DNA from 3 places in the Lactobacillus sp. A27 genome. Region 2 is predicted to be linked to each of the others. Evidence: predicted binding sites of a transcription regulator. Region 2 holds the regulator's gene; each other region holds the start of a gene.

Region 1 (5,128 bases), on a different contig from region 2:
AGTGAAGTCAGCCTTAACACCCTCAGTTTGGCTTTGGCCTGCCCAGTTGTCTGACTTTTCACCTAATTTGTCTAACTCACCTTGAATGTCTAAAGGCTTGTCAGCTTGAATAATGTGGCTGTGCTTAATGTCAACTTTTTGCCATTTAGGTTCATCCTTAGTACCAAAGTTAACTTGAATAGCGCTACCATTTTCGCATGAACGGTATTCAATGTCTGGGCCGAAGATAACTAACTTGTTGTCACCATTAATTTTATTGAGGTGGTCAATGCTACCGATGTAGTGAATATCACCATTAGTTAAGTTGCTGGTAGCACCTGAGTTAGTGCCAAAATCGCCAGCGCCAACTTTATCTGCGGCAATATTACCAGCAATGTGCACTTGACCATCTACTTCATTACCAAAGATGTGGAAGATACCGGCAATTCCCAATGGGTGTTTTGCAGCTACTTCCTCGATATATTTTTTAATATCTTCTAATTTTTTTGTTTCTTCTTCATCCTCTTTGTCTACTTTTTCAGTATCAACGTTAATTGTTGGCTTCTTAGTAGTTGTTTCAGTTTGATTTGTATTTTCTGGAGAAGAAGTTTCAGTTTTATCAGTAGTGGTTTGATCTTCGGTGACGGTTGCATCATTAGTAGTTGCATTTTCTACCGTTGATTCTTCTTTAGCTGTATTTTCAGCTTTGTTGATTTCAGTGGCAGTTTCAACTTGAGTATTTTCAGAAATAGTTTCTGTATTTTGAGTAATTTCTGAATTTACTGGAGTTGATTGATCATCATTTGAAGTTGAAACTTCAGTAGTGGATTCAGGAGTAATATCTTCTACTGAAGATTCAGTAGTATCTGTTGTACCCCCTCTGATTTCGATAGCGCTTATATCGATACCATCATTTACTGTAGCTGACACGATACCAGAAGTAGTGTTAGCGAAAATACCGAAAGTCAATAAAACCGCAACAGCGCCCTTACTTAATTTTCTAATTGCAAATTGTGATTTTGTTGATTTAAACATTTTTTTACCCTCATCTGGATAGTATGACAATATGTCACTAATTTACACTTATATTATATGATGGTGTGCCACTCCAGAATAGTACTTTTTGAGTACCTTTATATATTCTTAAGTATTCAAATTTGATTTTATATAGATAAAAATCAAAACTAATAATTTTTCTCATAAACACAACATATAGACATCTTTAAGTGCTATTAGCACAATATTTTGTAAGATTCAAGATTGTATAAAATGCTTAATTCGATTACGATATATATCGATGCTTTTATTAGGAAAAAGCGGATAAGGCACAAAATGTTGTGTTTTGTGAACCTAAATTTAAAGGAGTTTGTGTAGATGGAAAGAGAACACGAGAATTATTTCGTTTGGCTATTTAATCAATTAAAGGGATGGCCAATACAAAATTATTGTTTATGGTTTTTTGCTTTTGGTTTTCAATTAGCATTACTTATTCAAGCTAAGGTTACCAGCGTAACTTTAATTACTTTTATTGGTACTTTATTAGGTACGCTTTGTGTATTGGCAATTAATGCTACTAAGGCAATTAATGGATGGTTAGGATTAGTATCAGCAGCTTGCTTTATTTATGCAGGTTGGTCAGCTAAGAATTATCTTTCCATCTTTGAACAAATTGCTTATATTGCAACTTTGGACTTACCAGTTATTTTGTCAGTAAAGTCATGGAATAATGATACTAAGAACCATTTGAGAAAATTTGGCTCAAAAGAATGGATCATCGCTATCGTTGGTACATTGGCTGTTTACTTAGTATCAGGCTTCTTAATTGGTAAGTTCACTAATGATCCACGTCCTTGGGTTGATGCTATCAGTTTTGCTATTTCACTTACTGCCGGTATCATGTGCTTCATGCGTTACAACAACCAATACTTCTGGTGGACTGCAAGTGGTATCTTTCAACTTGTTCTTTGGGGAATCACTTACGCACAAGGTGATGCCAACTTGGCTATGGCTATCAACTCATTGATTTATGTCATTAATGATGTTTTGGCATTTACCGTTTCACCTTGGTTTAACATGGGACGTCGTCATGCTGGGCTTAAAGAAATTTCTAAATAATAAGATTTAAAAAGCAGCGCAAAAAACGCTGCTTTTTTATTATGGTAGAATTAAACAAAAAGTTGAAGAATAAGAAAATCAGGATGAAAAGCATGGCTTGAGCAAGAAGTACAAGCTGCAGGTTATAATGGAATCAATGATGTGTTCTTAGGTGAATACATCGATGGACAATTACGTTTGACCGGTTATTCTAAATAAGAAAAGAGATAAAGATGGCAGATTTTACTAAGGTAAAAGAATGGATTAAAGATGCGGATGCAGTGATCGTTACTGCAGGTAATGGCATGGCTAAAGAAGAAGGATTGGACATCTTAAGTGAAGAAAACTTCGATGACCAGTTTGGCAAAATTGCCGACAAATACGATGTGCATACAATTGGGGATGCCCTTGATAAGAAATTCGAATCTTGGAGTGAACAATGGAGTTTTTGGAGTGAATTGGTGAATGAATATTCTCTTCAATACGAACCTGGCGAAACGATGCAAGCTTTAAAGAAACTTTTGCAAGATAAGGAATACTTTATTGCAACTAGTACTTTTGCTCACTTTTTTGAAAATGCTGGTTTTAATGAGAATCACATTTTCAATGCCTTTGGCGATTGGACCAGAATGCAATGTTCTAGTGGTATTAACCATGGACAAAAAGATGATCGTGAAGTAGTCAAAAAATTTTTAGTGGGTGAAGGTGAAGTGCCAAAATGTGAAGATTGCAACAGTCCAATGGAGTTGCACATGCCGCTTAATGCTAACTTCTTCCCTGATACAGATGCTAATACTCGTTTTCGTTGGTTTTTAACTGGTAATGAAGACAAGAAAGTTGTAGTTTTAGAGCTTGGCGTCGATGAGACTAGTCCACAGCTTCTTGATCCAATGGTTAAATTGGTAGAACAATTTCCAAATTGGAAGTATGTAGCAGCTGATTTGGCTGATGAAGACATGCTAGATGATTTGAAGAAGAGATCAGCAGGCTTTGCAACTAGCTCGCGTGATATGTTGATGAATTTAACTAAATAGGGTGAACGATGAGTATTTACGTAAAAAACGGGGTTTTGCATGTAGATGGTGCACAAGATAAACTCCGGCAAAAGGGACAAGAAAAACCAGACTTTTTGTCTAATTACACAATGCTTGATATTGAAACAACTGGTCTTAGTCCTTTCCGTGATCGGATTACCGAACTTGGTGGGGTAAAAGTGAGAAATGGTCAAATTGTTGATCAATACACTAATTTAGTAAAATTCCCTAAAAATAATAAAGTTCCTGCTTTTATTACTAAATTAAACGGAATTACTGAAGAACAGTTAGTTAATGAGGGAATTCCTGCAGAACAGGCAATTAAGGAATTTCGTGAGTTTATCAGTGATGACATCATTATTGGTTATAATGTTAACTTTGACTTAAACTTCTTATATGATCTTAGTCAAAAGTACAACTTGCCAGTTTTAAATAATGATTATGTCGATGTGCTTCGCCTAGCAAGAGTATATTATCCGCACCAGCATAATCGTTTGATTGACTGCATGCAGCGTGCGGGAATTGCTCAAGTAGAACAGCACCACGGCTTGGCAGATTCTCTTGATACAATTAAGGTGTATAACGACTTTAATCAGCATTTTACGGAGGATTTATTAGAGCAGGCAATTGGCAAAATTAAGAATGTCGATTTAACTGGGGATGAAGTTGATTGTTACCAACTTGGGTTCCGTAATCCTGTTCAAGATAAAAATATTGTTTTATCTGGTAATTTACACATGTATCAGCACGATGCGGAAAAAATGATTAACAATATGGGTGGTCAACTTGATCAAAATGTAGAAAATACTACGAATTATTTGATTATGGGTGATCATGATTTCTTTAGAAAAGATAATGATGACTTGAATAGAGCGCGTTTATTGATTAAAGATGGGGTTAAGATTAAGCGTTTATCAGAGAGTTTCTTTTTATCAATGCTTGATGATTGGGCTCGTAGTTAAAAGCTATCTTGAAAAAAGATGGCTTTTTTCTTTTGTTCTATTGCAAACTGATGTTTGAATTAGTATTATTTCTTAATAAATGGAGGATTTTTATGGCAAGAAGAAAACGTAAAAAACAGGGGACAGTTCTGTCATCAGTTATTGTTCTGATAGCAATCGCATGGGGACTTTTTACTAAAGCTGGCGGCGATCCAAGTGGTAGTCAATTTTTGAAAGATTTTACCGGCAATCATGATGAACAGCATGTAACCAACACGATTGGGGATGCTTCTAAAGCGAATAAGGCTTATGGCGGATTGTCTGATGTTGATTATAAAAAGTTAGCTAATTTGAATTTTAAGAGCGGAGATAAAGCTTTTACTGTAGTGAATCACAACCGCTCAACTTTAGTGAAAAATTCATGGAAAGTTAATCGTGTAATTTATTCTAATCTTGATTCACTTAACCGGACCTCTCGTCCTAACACTGCATTTTTAGAAAAGCGCAATGTGGCTAATGATAGTTTGAGAGTACGGCAATTTGTAGAGCCCACTGGCTGGCACTATAATCGTAGAAATGGCACACAAATTTATAATCGCGGCCACTTAATTGCTTATTCTGTTTCAGCTGGTATTGATCAAGATGGTAATTACAATCCGCGTAATCAGTCAGGTGATCAGAATAACCCTAAGAATTTGTTTACTCAGTCTGCTTTTTCTAATCAAAAAATTCAGACAATTTTTGAAGCAAAGGTGCGTAAAGCATTACGTCAAAATAAGCGGGTAATTTACCAGGCAACCGCAATTTTTAGGGGCAATGAACTAATGGCACGAGGGGTAAATCTACAAGCTGTTTCTACTGATGGCTCATTAAATTTCAATGTTTATCTTTATAACGTGCAACCTGGCTATGAATTCAACTATAATAATGGCAGGGCTAAAGTTAATCAACAAATTCAGGTTAATGAATAGCAAAATTTGAATATAGATTAAAAAAGGAAGTACATGCATGAAAAAAGATAACTGTACCGCGATGCTTGTTGGTAAAGATGCTTCAATTGATGGCTCAACTATGATTGCT
Region 2 (5,128 bases):
CCAATCGTTAGTGAAATTTTGGATTACCGTCAAATTGCCAAGATTCAATCTACCTATGTAAAGGGGCTGCTTGACGTTATCCAACCAGATGGTCGTGTACATACACGTTACTTGCAAACTTTGACTGCAACTGGTCGACTTTCCAGTGTGGATCCTAACTTGCAGAACATCCCTACCCGTACCGAAGAGGGTAAGCAAATCAGAAAAGCTTTCGTGCCAAGTGAACCAGACGGCTACATTTTCTCTTGCGACTACTCACAAGTTGAACTTCGTGTTTTAGCTCACGTTTCGGGCGATCAAAACATGCAAGAAGCCTTCAAGACCGGTTATGATATTCACTCACATACCGCGATGAAAATTTTCCACTTGGATTCACCAGATCAAGTAACGCCACTGATGCGTCGTCACGCTAAGGCTGTTAACTTCGGTATCGTTTATGGTATTTCCGATTACGGTTTGTCCAAGAACTTAGGCATTTCTAGAAAACGTGCTCAAGAATTTATCGACAACTACTTCGAACAATATCCTCAAATCAAGGATTACATGAATAAAGCAGTACAAGAAGCGCGTGACAAAGGCTATGCCGAAACAATCATGCACCGTCGCAGATACTTGCCAGATATTCATGCTAAGAAATACACCGTTCGTGCCTTTGCTGAAAGAACTGCTATTAATTCACCAATTCAAGGTTCAGCTGCCGATATTATTAAAATTGCAATGATTAACATGCAAAAGAAGTTAGATGAACTACATTTGAAGACTAAAATGGTAGTGCAGGTACACGATGAATTGATTTTTGATGTACCAAAAGATGAGCTAGAAACAATTAAAAAGATTGTGCCTGAAGTAATGCAATCAGCTGTTAAGTTGGACGTGCCACTAATTGCTGATTCTGGCTGGGGACACAATTGGTATGATGCAAAGTAGGTGATAAAATGCCTGAAATGCCTGAAGTTGAAACAGTTCGAAGAACGCTGCTTCCTTTAGTTAAGGGAAAAACTATTAAAAAAGTGATTTTGTGGTATCCAAAAATTGTGGCGACTGATCATGAAAAATTTTTATCTGAATTGCCTGGTAAAAAGATTATCGATATTGATCGCTACGCCAAGTATTTGCTTATTCGCTTGAGTGATAATTTAACGATTGTTTCTCATTTGCGAATGGAAGGAAAGTATCATTTAACTGCGTCTGATGCGCCTAAGGATAAACACGATCACGTTGAGTTTGTTTTTACTGATGGAACAGCATTGCGGTATAATGATGTGCGCAAATTTGGGCGGATGCAGCTAATTTTAACTGGCACCGAAAGACAAACTACAGGGATTGGTAAGCTTGGAGTAGAACCAAATAGTTCTAAATTTACTTCAGAATATTTAATCAATGGCTTAAAGCGTAAGAAGAAAAATATCAAAAACACTTTGCTTGATCAATCAGTAGTAGCTGGTCTAGGTAATATTTATGTTGATGAGGTTCTTTGGCGAACCAAGATTCATCCTTTAAGTCAGGCCAATAAAATTCCTGTGGAAAAAGTATCTGAATTACATGATCAGATTAATAAAATTATTGCCGAAGCAATTAAGCTGCAAGGTACTACAGTTCATTCCTTTTTGAATGCGAATGGACAAGTTGGTGGCTTTCAAAGTAAATTGCAAGTTTACGGTCATGTAGGTGAGCCCTGCCCAGTTTGTGGTACTAAATTTGAAAAAATTAAGGTTAATGGTCGGGGAACCACTTTTTGTCCTCATTGTCAGGTGATTTATAAATGAGTTATGTCTTAGCATTAACAGGTGGAATTGCCACCGGTAAAAGTACTGCTGATGATTTTTTTAAAAAGAAAAACATTCCGATTATTGACTGTGATCAAATTGCCCACGAACTGATGAAACCCGGCAATGCATCTTGGCAAGCGATTAAAGATCATTTTGGGGTAGAATATTTAAATTCAGACCAAACAATAAATCGTAAAAAATTAGGGCAATTAGTTTTTAGTAATAAAAGAGCCTTGTCTGAATTAAATCAGTTGACGCATCCGTTAATTTTCGATAAAACAGTAGCAAAGATAAAAGAATATCAGAATTTTGCTCTTGTTATTTTAGATGCACCAGTGTATTTTGAAGCGGGATTGGATAAAAAACATGTAGCTAATGGAGTTTTAGTGATTACCCTTCCTGAGCAATTACAGATTGAACGTTTAAAAAAGCGTAATAATCTATCTGACGAGGAAGCAAGAATGCGGATTAATAGTCAGATGCCATTAGCTGAAAAAGAAAAAATGGCCGATTTTGTAGTGGCAAATACTGGTACAATAAAAGAATTAGAAAATAAACTAGAACAGATATTAATTAAGATCAAAGAAGAGGGATAGCTATGGAATGTCCAAATTGTCATCAAAATGCCTCCCGCGTTATTGATTCACGTCCTAGTGATGAAAACCGTGCAATCAGACGACGCAGAGAGTGTGAAAATTGTGGTTTTCGTTTTACAACTTTTGAAAGAGTAGAAACAGCTCCGTTACTTGTAATTAAAAATGACGGTACGCGTGAACCATTTAATCGCAAGAAAATCTTGCATGGTGTAATGGCTGCAGGACAGAAACGACCAATTAGCAGTGAGCAATTTGAGCAATTGGTTGATCATGTTGAAAATAAAGTAAGAAAGCAAGGCATTAGTGAAATTTCATCTAAGAAGATTGGTCAATACGTTATGGATGAATTGGCTGATCTTGATGATGTGGCTTACATTCGTTTTGCATCTATTTATCGTGAATTTAAAGATATGTCTAGCTTTATGAAGACTATGGAAGACATGATGGCTAAGAAAGGTAAGGGCAATTAGTCATGTTTGAGACGTCTGATCCCAAACATCTTTATTATGTAGCCAATCGTGTGAAGCTTTTTCCCGAAGATGAAAAAGTTTTAATCAAATTATATCAACCGTTAGTAGGTGCAGTAGCAGTAGCGCTATATCAGACTTTGATTCAAAATTATGATCCGTATGGCATAATTTCCGACTCGAAGGGGATATATTCATTGCAAGAGCAATTGGATTGCAGCTTGAAACAATTATTTGATTCATTGCATAAATTAGAGGCTGTGGGATTAGTCCAAACACTTTTGTCTAATAATGTATTCAATAATGTTTTAGTTTTTAAATTGCTGCAAGTTCCAGCTGCAGACAAATTTTTTGCGACGCCACTTTTAGCTAGTTTATTAAAAGAAAAGGTTGGTGTATCAACCTTTCATGATTTAAGTCATGCTTTTGCTCAAGAAGCAAAATTAAGGGAAAAACCTATAAAAAATGCTAAAGACGTGTCAGCAAACTTTTTTGATGTTTTTCGTTTACCTGGGGATGAAGCAATCACTCCGTCTAGTGATGTGGTTCAAGCCGCACAAGAAAATAAGATTCATGAAGTTGAAACTGCCAAGGTGAATGATCACGATAGTATTGATTGGGATTTTATCAAGCAGGAGTATAATCGCTATCAAATTCCAGCTAGTGAAATTGACCTTAATAAAGATCAAATTCGTGGTTTAATCCAAACGTATGGCTTATCAGAAAAAGAATTTGTAGATGAAAGCTTGCCATGTCTTCATGGCTCATATAGCTTAAATATGCATGACATTAGCAATACTTTAGCGGAAAATTATAAGAGGGCTAATACTAGAGAAAATGTACAAAAGCAGTTAAATGAAGGGCAAAAAAAGGCATTAGCTGTGATTAAAGATATGGATGACCATGATAAAAAGCTGTTAAAAGCAGCTAATGAGAGTTCACCCGCTGAATTTTTGTATAAAATAAAAACGCAAAAAGGCGGTATAACTAGTGCCAATGAGAAGCAGATTATTAATAATTTGCACACCCAGTATGGGTTGCCTGAAGACTTAATCAACATTTTGACCTATACATGTCTTACTTATGACACAGTAGTTAGTTCTAATTTGGCTTATAAGATTGCCAATGACTGGCTGCAACATGGCGTGGCTACAGCCGTACAGGCTTTGCAATATGTGAAAAAGCGGCGCAATAGCTTTGGTAAGAAAAAATCTGTTCGAACTTATCAAAAGCGAGTCGAAAAAGGCACTGATTGGAGTAAGAAAAAGGCTGATAGGGATGCTGGCATTTCTACCGAGCAATTGAAGAATTTATTTAAAGATTTAAATAATAAATAGGATTCAAAGATAATTGGAAGTAGGTGAAAAAATGGAGCCAATTGGCAATGTAATTAAAAAGATTGTAAAAGAGCGTAATCTGGGTGATGAACAATCTTTGATAGAACAAGCCTTGCGTGATCCTGATGTGCAGTCATTTATTCATGCAAATGCAGATAAAATTGATCAAAAGATGATTCGAAATAGTATATCTAACTTGTATGAGTATTATTCTCAAAAGCATACTGCGAGTAAGGTGATGGCAGGGTATGCTCCCCAATTATTTTTGAATGGTAAAGTAATTGATATTCGGTATGTGCCAACTAAGGCAAAATTAGCTCAAGATCGCAAGCAAGCTGCCGAGCGAAGATTACAACTAATCGATGTTCCGACTCGTCTTCATGATGTGAGTTTGAGTGAAATTGATGTAAATGATGATCGTAAACAAGTTTTAACTTTGATCTACGACTTTTTAAGAAAATATAAGCAAAATCCGCATATTCGGGGACTATATTTGTCAGGTGATTTTGGTGTTGGTAAGACATATATTTTAGCGGGATTAGCTAATTATGTGGTCACGAACATGAATAAAAATGTTGTGTTCTTGCATGTGCCAACTTTTATAGCCGGATTAGCAAGTCATTTTGACGACAATAGTTTGCAAAGTGAAATTCGCCGTTTGTCTGAATGTGATTTATTGATTTTAGATGATATTGGTGCTGAGAGTCTTAGTCAATGGTCACGAGATGACGTATTGGGTGTAATTTTACAAGCTCGGATGGATAATGTTTTACCAACATTTTTCTCATCTAATCTTGACATGGAAGCATTAGAATCTCATTTTGAAGAAACACGTAATGCGACTGATCCAGTAAAGGCTAGGAGACTTATGCAGCGAGTACGTTTTTTAGCTAAAGAAGTTGTGGTTTCTGGACCCGATCGAAGAAATTCTTTGCATTAATTTTAAAAAAGGTCTTGCA
Region 3 (5,128 bases), on a different contig from region 2:
AGTTCGATGGGAATTGGTTCCTCTGTTTTTCCTACCGCTTTAAATAAAAAGAAGGGCTCATTCTTGAAGCAAAATTATCAGTTGCTCTCTGGTCATTGGCCAAGCAAAACTACTGACCTCGTTTTAGTAACCGACAATAAAAATACCGTTAACATTAATTCTTTGAAGAACCTTGGCTTTGATGTCGACAACAAAGAACGTGTTAAATTTAGTAAGCTAATCGGTAAAGAATTCAGTATCGTTGATAATAATGACTACTACCAAGAATTACCTACGGGGATGTTTGTTCCTAAGAAAGCTAATTCAGCAATGTACAACGGCGGTACCAAGCTGAAGCTAACTGGGGTAATTAGACCTAAGAATGAAGATTCGATGGCTCTTTTATCAACGGGAATCGCATATAGCGACAAGCTTTCTCAAGATGTCATCAACGACAACAAGAATTCTGCCATCGTGAAGGCTCAAAAGAAGTCTAACCGCAGTGTTTTAACTGGACAAAGCATGAAGGCTAATGAAAAGAAGATGATCATGCAAACCTTAGGTGGTTCAAGCATCCCTACTGGCATCATGATCTACCCTAACAACTTTGATGACAAGGACAAGGTTCTTGATTACCTTGATAAGTGGAACAAGGGCAAAAAAAAGGCCGACAAGATCATCTACACCGATATGTCTAGTGCCGTAACGACTATGACCGGTGGTTTGCTTGGCGGTATTACGACTATCCTAGTTGCCTTTGCCGCAATTTCATTGATCACTTCAATGATCATGATTGGTATCTTAACCTACACTTCAGTTCTCGAAAGAACCAAGGAAATTGGTGTCTTGAAGGCTTTAGGTGCTCGCAAGAAAGATATCACTCGCGTCTTTGACGCCGAAACCTTCATCTTAGGTGTCTTCTCTGGTGTGCTCGGTGTCTTCATCGCTTACCTATTAACATTCCCAATCAACAGCGTGATTTATAAGATTACCGATTTAGCTAATGTTGCTCAGCTTGATCCAAAAGCTGCGTTGATTTTAATTATTATTTCAACCGTATTAACTTTAATTGGTGGTCACATCCCTGCTAGAATGGCAGCTAAAAAGGACGCGGCTATCGCGCTTAGAAGCGAATAAGAAAAACAGCGTTAGAATTACTAACGCTGTTTTTTACGCTCTTTTCAACACTAAATTAAGTGGTGTAACAATCACCGGCACTACTAATGCAGTGAAGATTGCTTCAATCACACCATTTGCACCTAGCGCTGTAATCAAAATCAGAATCAGCGGCGTGCTAGAATTATAGTTGCCTAAATAATGAAGCAGACTAGCTGGATCACGCATAAAGAAAATACTTGTCAGTAAAATTACCATGATCGTGTTGGTCAATGAAGTTACTGCTCCACTCAAAATGTAGCCTAACTTGGCATAATTGGTTTTGCCCATTGCTTTGGAAATTAAGCCTGGGAAAAAGCCTGCTAAAACACTAGGCACAACAGAAATTACTGGATTTTGGAACAGCATCAAGCTGACCATATCTCCAGGTTGCGTATATGCAACGATTAATCTGGTAATTCCCCAAAATAATCCAAATCCTAAACCTGCCTTAGGGCCCATCAAAGTACCATAAATCGCAATTGTCATCGGAATCGTGGTAATTGCAGGCAAGGCCGGAATGATTCGCACATAACCAATATTCGGTACGAAAGTTTGCATGATCAAAATAGCTGCAAAAACTGCAGTAATGGTCATGCGTCTCGTTTCTTCTCGTCTCATTTTTATCCCCAATTCATTAAAAAGATACTACTAATTAAACCATAGTCAGAATTTTTTCTCAGCAAAAAAGGCCTGTTTCACATGAAACAAGTCTTTTATTTTTTACTTAAATTACCGCTAAAGGAGTTTTCTCCGTTGGAATTGGAAAATCACTATTAATTAACCTTAACTCGTCATCAGTTAACTTTATTTCTTGAGCAGCAATATTTTCCTTCATGTGTTTAATACTGCTGCTTTTTGGAATGGCCAACACATTGCCATTGCGCAAAGTCCAAGCAAGCATAATTTGATGCGGTGTTACACCATGATCGCGAGCCACGATCTTCAAATTCTGCGTAATTCTAATCGTGTCTCCTGCTCCAGAATTAAACGGAGAATAACCAATAAAGCTGACGCCATGCTCTGTTTGCCAGTCTTGCAAATCAAACTCTGTGCCTCGTTCCTTAATATTATAGAGATCTTCGTTAGCAAAACATTCTGTTCCACCAGGCACACTAAATAATTCTTTCATATCAGACGTATCAAAGTTAGAAACGCCCCAGTGACGAATTAATCCTTCTTTTTGCAAAGCTTGCAAACCGCGAATCGTGTCTGATAAACGATGATTACCGCGCCAATGCAATAAATATAAATCTAAATAATCAGTACCTAATCTCTCTAAGCTAGCTTCCAGACTCTTTCTCTCTAGCTCAGGAGTCGCATGATAGGGATAGAATTTTGAAATTAAAAACAATTTATCACGATCGTAATCTTTAATTGCCTCGCCTATCAGCTCTTCACTTTTGCCATCACCATACATTTCTGCTGTATCGATAATGTTCAAGCCATTATCTAAACCATAGCGAATGGCCGCAATTTCATCTTTTTTATTTTTGGGATCTTCACCAATCCCCCAAGTACCTATACCTAAGCCTGTTAACTTTTCAAAATCCATCCGTATTCACTTCCTTTACTCAAATTTTAACATAGTTCTGTGATTTTCATTTTACCAATTGACAAAATGGTCTATTCCATTTTATAATGGACTAGACCAGTAAAGGAGGGTTTTAAAATGAAAATTATTGTTACTGAAAACAAAATTCAAGGTGGAGCAAAAGCATTCGAGATTTTTGAAAATGAAATCAAAAATGGTGCTAAAGTTTTAGGTTTAGCTACCGGTTCTACCCCTGAAACTCTTTATCAAAACTTTACTAACAGTGATCTTAACTGTTCAAACTTAATTAGCATTAACCTTGATGAATATGTTGGCTTAACACCTGATAATCCTCAAAGTTACCACTACTTCATGCGCAAGCACTTATTCGACAAAAAGCCTTTCAAGAAATCTTACGTTCCAGACGGCATGACTAAAGATGTTGCTGCTACTTGCAAAGAATACGATCAAATTATCAAAGATAATCCAATTGACGTGCAACTATTAGGTATCGGCCGTAACGGTCACATTGCCTTTAATGAACCTGGCACTCCATTTGACATTGGTACTCATGAAGTTAAGTTGACTGAAAATACAATCAAAGCTAACTCACGTTTCTTCGACAACGAAGATGAAGTACCTAAGAGTGCAATTTGTATGGGTAATGCCAACATTATGCAAGCCAAAAAAGTAGTATTAATGGCCTTCGGTGAAAAGAAAGCACAAGCAATCAAAGAAATGATTGAAGGACCAGTTACTGAACAAGTGCCTGCATCAATTTTACAAAAACATCCTGATGTAACTATCATCGTTGATAAGGCTGCAGCTCAAGAACTAGACGACAAATACAAGAACTAAATAACAATTTATCCCTAAAAATGAAAAGCTAGGCTTTCTACAATCGTAGAAGACCTAGCTATTTTTGTGAATTATACTTCACTAAATCGCATTTTTGCTCTAAATATTGAAGTATAATTCATTTTTTATAATTTCTCTGCTCTAATTGAATTATGTTTCATTCCTATCCGATTTTTCATTTCTACCCTTGACTTTTTCGTGTGAAACAGAATTAAAAAAGAGCTTGTGTGCCACAATATCTTGTATTAAACTTATTAATTGTCCAATATCTGGTATTTAAGAAAGAATGTGATTCAAGTTATTGTTTTAAGCGGGCCAATTGGAGCCGGGAAATCCAGTTTAACCAGTATTTTAGCAGAGCACTTAGGTACACAAGCATTTTACGAAGGCGTTGATAATAACCCTGTTTTGCCGCTTTATTATAAGGATATGAAGCGTTACACTTTTTTACTTAACACTTATTTGCTTAACCACCGTTTAGCTCAAATCAATCAAGCTATTCAAGATAAGAACAGCGTATCCGATCGTTCTATCTATGAAGATGCGCTTTTCTTCAAGATGAACGCTGACAGCAAGGTCGCAGATCCTACAGAATTTAAGATCTATGATGACTTGCTTGAAAACATGATGGAAGATACGCCAGGCAACCCAAGCAAGAAGCCTGATTTGCTTATCTACATCCATGTTTCACTTGATACCATGCTTAAGCGCATTAAAAAGCGTGGTCGTTCATTTGAACAAATCAGCACAGATCCAGGCTTGAAGGATTACTACGCTAGATTGCTCAGATACTATGAGCCTTGGTATGAACAATATGATGCTTCTCCTAAGATGGCTATTAATGGTGACAAACTTGATTTTGTTTCTAGCATGGATGCCCAAAGAGAAGTATTGAAGGAAATTGATGAGAAGTTGCACGAAATCGGTAACTTATAAGACTGAATAAAAAGAAGGAACGTGATGACAGTTATTGTTTTAAGCGGGCCAATTGGAGCCGGGAAATCCAGTTTAACAGGTATTTTATCCAAATATTTAGGTACTAAGCCATTTTATGAAAGTGTTGACGACAATCCAGTTCTGCCACTCTTTTATGCTGATCCTAAGAAATATGCTTTCTTATTGCAGGTATACTTCTTAAACACGCGTTTTCACAGCATTAAAGATGCTCTTACTGAAGATAATAATGTACTCGATCGTTCTATCTACGAAGATGCGCTCTTCTTCCAAATGAACGCTGACATTGGTCGTGCAACCTCAGAAGAAGTGGATACTTACTATGAACTTCTGCACAATATGATGAACGAGCTTGAAAGAATGCCTAAGAAGAATCCAGATTTGCTTGTTCATATTAATGTTTCATATGACACCATGATTAAACGGATTAAAAAGCGGGGTCGTCCATATGAACAATTGAGTTATGACTCAACTCTAGAAGACTACTATAAGCGTCTGCTTCGCTATTACAAGCCTTGGTATGAGAATTACGATTACTCACCAAAGATGGAAATCGATGGTGATAAACTAGATTTCATGGCTAATCCAGCCGACAGGCAAGTAGTCTTGAATCAAATCACAGACAAATTAAAAGAAATGGGAAAGCTT

What was found. The regulator NrdR, encoded in region 2, represses ribonucleotide reductase genes. The targets are predictions, from matches to a motif close to ACACNATATATNGTGT.
Region 1: the regulator NrdR is predicted to act here: its motif matches at 1,305-1,320, upstream of pnuC (nicotinamide riboside transporter PnuC).
Region 3: the regulator NrdR is predicted to act here: its motif matches at 3,757-3,772, upstream of JEM49_RS03740 (deoxynucleoside kinase).

What each region holds. Positions count from the first base shown of each region.
Region 1 covers NZ_JAEHNT010000010.1:21,177-26,304, reverse strand. Annotated here, with positions in the region: gene JEM49_RS01740 (LPXTG cell wall anchor domain-containing protein) at 1-1,014, opposite strand, end outside; gene pnuC (nicotinamide riboside transporter PnuC) at 1,354-2,094, shown strand; gene JEM49_RS01730 (Sir2 family NAD-dependent protein deacetylase) at 2,307-3,107, shown strand; gene JEM49_RS01725 (exonuclease domain-containing protein) at 3,116-4,069, shown strand; gene JEM49_RS01720 (DNA/RNA non-specific endonuclease) at 4,162-5,019, shown strand; gene JEM49_RS01715 (C69 family dipeptidase) at 5,057-5,128, shown strand, end outside.
Region 2 covers NZ_JAEHNT010000072.1:29,998-35,125, reverse strand. Annotated here, with positions in the region: gene polA (DNA polymerase I) at 1-927, shown strand, start outside; gene mutM (DNA-formamidopyrimidine glycosylase) at 936-1,766, shown strand; gene coaE (dephospho-CoA kinase) at 1,763-2,365, shown strand; gene nrdR (transcriptional regulator NrdR) at 2,368-2,835, shown strand; gene JEM49_RS08595 (replication initiation and membrane attachment family protein) at 2,838-4,169, shown strand; gene dnaI (primosomal protein DnaI) at 4,201-5,109, shown strand.
Region 3 covers NZ_JAEHNT010000019.1:9,197-14,324, reverse strand. Annotated here, with positions in the region: gene JEM49_RS03760 (ABC transporter ATP-binding protein/permease) at 1-1,116, shown strand, start outside; gene JEM49_RS03755 (ECF transporter S component) at 1,150-1,755, opposite strand; gene JEM49_RS03750 (aldo/keto reductase) at 1,862-2,689, opposite strand; gene nagB (glucosamine-6-phosphate deaminase) at 2,807-3,526, shown strand; gene JEM49_RS03740 (deoxynucleoside kinase) at 3,815-4,462, shown strand; gene JEM49_RS03735 (deoxynucleoside kinase) at 4,487-5,128, shown strand, end outside.